DNA from 2 places in the Cellulomonas gilvus ATCC 13127 genome. Region 2 is predicted to be linked to the other one. Evidence: predicted binding sites of a transcription regulator. Region 2 holds the regulator's gene; the other holds the start of a gene.
What was found. The regulator HspR, encoded in region 2, represses chaperone genes until heat shock. The targets are predictions, from matches to a motif close to AAGTTGAGTCNNNNNGACTCAACTT.
Positions count from the first base shown of each region.

Region 1: the regulator HspR is predicted to act here: its motif matches at 1,560-1,584, upstream of clpB (ATP-dependent chaperone ClpB).

Region 1 covers NC_015671.1:307,337-309,726, reverse strand. The annotation lists gene clpB (ATP-dependent chaperone ClpB) at 1-1,488, opposite strand, end outside; gene CELGI_RS01425 (histidine phosphatase family protein) at 1,706-2,350, shown strand.
Region 2 covers NC_015671.1:3,234,078-3,236,467, forward strand. The annotation lists gene CELGI_RS14795 (FGGY-family carbohydrate kinase) at 1-1,107, opposite strand, end outside; gene CELGI_RS14800 (heat shock protein transcriptional repressor HspR) at 1,136-1,564, opposite strand; gene CELGI_RS14805 (DnaJ C-terminal domain-containing protein) at 1,599-2,390, opposite strand, start outside.

The DNA.
Region 1 (2,390 bases), 600 kb from region 2:
CAGGTCGCCCTCGCGCTGCAGCCGCTCGGCGTCCGAGCGCAGCGTGTCCAGGCGTGCCTTGAGGTCACCCACCAGGTTGTGGCCGGCCTTCTCCTTCTCCCACCGGGCGTTGAGCGCGGCCAGGTCCTCACGACGGTCCGCCAGGTCCTGGCGCAGGCGCTCGAGGCGCTCGCGCGAGCCGGGGTCGTCGGACTCCGCGAGCACGACCTCCTCCATCTCGAGGCGCGTGACCGCGCGCTGCAGCTCGTCGATCTCGATGGGCGAGGAGTCGAGCTCCATGCGCAGCCGGGACGCGGCCTCGTCGACCAGGTCGATCGCCTTGTCCGGCAGCTGGCGGCCCGTGATGTACCGGTCGGACAGCGCCGCCGCCGCGACGAGCGCCGCGTCCGAGATGGTGACCTTGTGGTGCGCCTCGTACCGCTCCTTGAGCCCGCGCAGGATCGCCACGGTGTCCTCGACCGACGGCTCGCCGACGAACACCTGCTGGAACCGCCGCTCGAGCGCCGGGTCCTTCTCGATGTTCTCGCGGTACTCGTCGAGCGTGGTGGCGCCCACCAGGCGCAGCTCGCCGCGCGCGAGCATGGGCTTGAGCATGTTGCCCGCATCCATCGCGCCCTCGCCGCCCGCCCCCGCGCCGACGACGGTGTGCAGCTCGTCGATGAACGTGACCACCTGCCCGTCGGACGCGGTGATCTCGGCCAGCACGGCCTTGAGGCGCTCCTCGAACTCGCCGCGGTACTTGGCGCCCGCGACCATCGAGGCGAGGTCCAGCGAGACGAGCTTCTTGCCGCGCAGGGACTCCGGCACGTCGCCCGCGACGATACGCTGCGCGAGGCCCTCGACCACGGCGGTCTTGCCCACGCCGGGCTCGCCGATCAGCACGGGGTTGTTCTTGGTGCGGCGCGAGAGCACCTGCACCACACGCCGGATCTCCGCGTCGCGGCCGATCACCGGGTCCAGCTTGCCGTCCGCGGCGCGCTGCGTGAGGTCCAGCCCGTACTGCTCGAGGGCCTTGTACGTGCCCTCGGGGTTGGCCGTGGTCACACGGCCGGTGCCGCGGACGTCCGGCAGCGCCGCCAGGAGCGCGTCGCGCGAGGCACCCGCACCGCGCAGCGCGTCCGCGACGCCCGACTGCCCGGCCGCGAGGCCGATCAGCAGGTGCTCGGTGGACACGTAGTCGTCGCCCAGCGTGCGCGCCTCGTCGTTGGCGGCCAGCAGCGCCGCCGTCGTCGCGCGTGAGGCGGGCGGCTGGGAGACCGTGGCGCCCGACGACGACGGGAGGTTGACCAGGATGCCCCGCACCGCACGGCCCAGGCTCGCGCGGTCCGCGCCGACCGCGTCGAGGAGCCCGTTGGCGACGCCGCCCTGCTGCTGCAGCAGTGCGTCGAGGATGTGCGCGGGCTCCAGCTGCGGGTTGCCGGCGGCGCTCGCGGACTGGAACGCGCTGCCCAGCGCCTCCTGCGAGCGGGTGGTGAACTTCGCGTCCACGAGACCTCCTAGACCAGACGGGCGGGTGCCATCCGCGTCATCGTGGCACCCCTGCTCGACTCAACGCTGCAAGGTTGAGCCTATTCCGCTCAACTCTGCACGTCACCACGAACCGGCGCGTGCACCCACACGTCACCGCGGCGCCGCACGCTCGTCGTCGTCGCGTCATCGCACGCCCCTAGCGTCCGAGACGACCAACGACGACGAAAGGGCACCGATGACCCTCACGCTGACGCTCGTCCGGCACGGGCGCACCCACTTCAACGCACGCCGGATCCTGCAGGGCCACTCCGACTCCCCGCTCACGCGCACGGGCCGCGAGGGCGTGCGCATCACGGCGCAGCACCTGGCCGCCACGCCGTTCACGGCCGCATGGTCCTCACCCTCGGGCCGCGCGGTCACCACGGCCGTGGAGATCCTGCGTCACCACGAGGACCTGCGCCTGCGCACCGACCGGGACCTGCGCGAGTACCACTTCGGCTGGTACGAGCGCCGCCCGGAGACGGCCCTGGACGCCGTGGTCGACTGGTCGACGCTGGTGACCGAGGTCCTCGCGGGCACGCACCCGGGGCTGCCGGGCGGTGAGCACTCCGCGGACTTCATGGCGCGCACGCAGGCCGCGTTCGCGCGCCTGGTCGAGCGTCACCTGGGCACCGACGAGCACGTGCTCGTGGTCGGGCACGGCCTGGCGCTGGGCGCCTACCTGGCCACGCTTGAGCCCATCGGGCTGGTGCCGCTGCCGAACGCGTCAGTCACCACGGTCGAGGTGGACGAGCACGGCGCGCGGATCACGTCGCTCGCGCAGGACGTCGCGGGGCAGGGCGCCATCGCGGCCCGGCCGGCGCTCGCGCCGGTCGCCTGAGACCCGCGTCGTCGTACCGCCCCGCAGGGGGCCGGGCGGT
Region 2 (2,390 bases):
CACGGGATCGGCCGGCACGCGGCCCACCGGCCTGGGCCGGGCCCCCGGGTCGGGTGCGGGCGTCTGCCGGCCGGCGACCGACGGCAGCAGCAGGAACGCGTCCTCCTGCGTGCGCAGCGCGCGCCACCAGTCGTCGTCGCGCGCGTCCGAGGCCGCCGCGAGCAGGTGCGCGCGCTCGTCGTCGGCCAGGTCACCCGCGTACGTGGCGAGCCACCACGCGACCGCGCCGCCCGCGCTGGACGTGCCCGCCACCAGCGCGGGCAGGTCGCCGCGCACCGTGCGCACCAGGCTCATGCCGGCGGCCGCCACCGGGTCCGGGGCCGGGTCGCCCTCGAGCACCGTGCAGACCACCTCGGCCGTGCCCAGCGAGTCCGCCACCCGGCCGGGCTGCCGGACGCCCGCGGCGAACGCCGCGACCGCATGGTCGTGCCCCGCGACCGTCACCGGGATCCCGGGGGGCAGGTCCGCGGTCGCCGGTCCGGGACGCACCGGCACGGTCTGGCCCGGCGCCAGCACGCGGGGCACGTGCCGCGCGGCCAGCCCGACGCCCGCGAGCAGCTCGTCGTCGAACGCGTCCGGGAGACGCCCCGGCCGGCCCAGGCGGTAGGCCATGGTCCGGCCCGCGAGCGTGTGGTCCGTGACCAGGCGGCCGGTGAGCGCCAGCACCACCAGGTCCGCGGCGCCCGCCCAGCGGCCGTCGTCGTGCAGCCACCCGGGCGCGTGCTCGCGCAGCCAGGCCCACGTGGCCAGCGGCACCTTGCCCGAGGCCCGCACCCCCGTCGCCGCGAACAGCTCCGCGCGGCCCCACCGCGCGGCCAGCGCGTCGGCGTGGGTGTCGCCCCGGTGGGCGTCCCAGCGCAGCCACGCGCCGCGCGGCTCGTCGTCGGGACCCACCGGCACGCCCGTCTCAGCCATCGACGCGACGCCCACCGCACGCGGTGCGGGCCGCCCGTCGAGGACGCGCGTCAGCAGGGCCGCGAGAACGGTCGACAGGTCGCCCGGCTGAGGGGTGGGCGCGGCGGCCACGGCCACGGCGCGCGCCTGCTCGACGTCGACGAGCGCGACCTTGAGGTTCGTCGTCCCGACATCCACCCCGACCACCAGCACGCCCCCATCCTGCCCGGGGGCGCGCTCGTCAGTCGCGCGTGGGACGCCAGAGGACGACGGCGCCCGCCGCGGCGATCGCGCGGGGAGCCTGCTGCGGGCGCGGCGTGCGCGGGACGCGCCGGGTCGCGACGACGTCACCGCGCGGGTCCGCGGTGAAGACGCGGCGGCTCGGCTCGACGAACGAGCGCAGGTAGTCCACCTGCCGCGCGAGCCGCTCGACCTGCGCCTCGAGCTCGAGGATCCGCTTGATGCCCGCCAGGTTCACGCCCTCGTCCTGCGACAGGCGCTGCACCTCACGCAGCGTGGCCACGTCCCGCAGCGAGTAGCGCCGCCCGCGGCCCGCGGTGCGGCGCGGCGAGACCAGCCCCAGCCGGTCGTACTGGCGCAGCGTCTGCGGGTGCATCCCGGCGAGCTCGGCGGCGCGGGAGATGACGAACAGGGGTGCGTCGTCCTGCACGGTCACCTCCCGGCCGTCCGCTCGTCGGGCTCGGTCATCGCCGCGCCTGGGCCATCAGGTCGGCGCGGACGTCCTGGCCCGACGTGGCGATGCCGAACGCCTGGACCGCCTCCCGCGCCGCGTCCGAGAGCCGCTGCGGCACGACGACCTGCACGGTCACCAGCAGGTCGCCCGCGTCCTTCGTCGGGCTGCTCGCGTCCTTGCCCGGCACGCCGCGGCCCTTGACGCGCAGCACGCGCCCCGACGGGGTGCCCGCGGGCACCTTGACCCGCACGACGTCCCCGGCCAGCGTCGGCACGTCGACCGTCGCGCCCAGCGCGGCCTCGTCGAACGCGATCGGGACCGTGACCTTGAGGTTGCGGCCGTCGAGCGCGAACACGGGGTGCGGGGCCACGCGCACGGTCACGACGAGGTCGCCCGCCGGGGCCCCCGGCTCGCCCGGCCGGCCCTTGCCGCGCAGCCGGATCTTCTGGCCGTCCCGCACCCCCGCGGGGATGCGCGCGTTGACGGTCCGGCCCTCCACCTGCAGCGAGACCGTCGAACCCTCGACGGCCTGCCGGAACGGCAGCTCGACCACGGCCGCAAGGTCCGCACCCGGCTGCGGGCCCCGCTGGAACCCGCCGCCGAACATCCCGCCGAGGATGTCCTCGAACCCGGCCGCACCGCCCGGTGCGTACCGGACGCGGCCGCCGCCACCCCCGCCGCCGCCGAACATGCCGCCCAGGATGTCCTCGAACCCGCCCCCGCCGCGGCCGCCCGCGGTGAACCGGGCGCCCCCGGCCATCGCGCGCAGCTGGTCGTACTGCTGACGCTGCTCGGCGTCCGA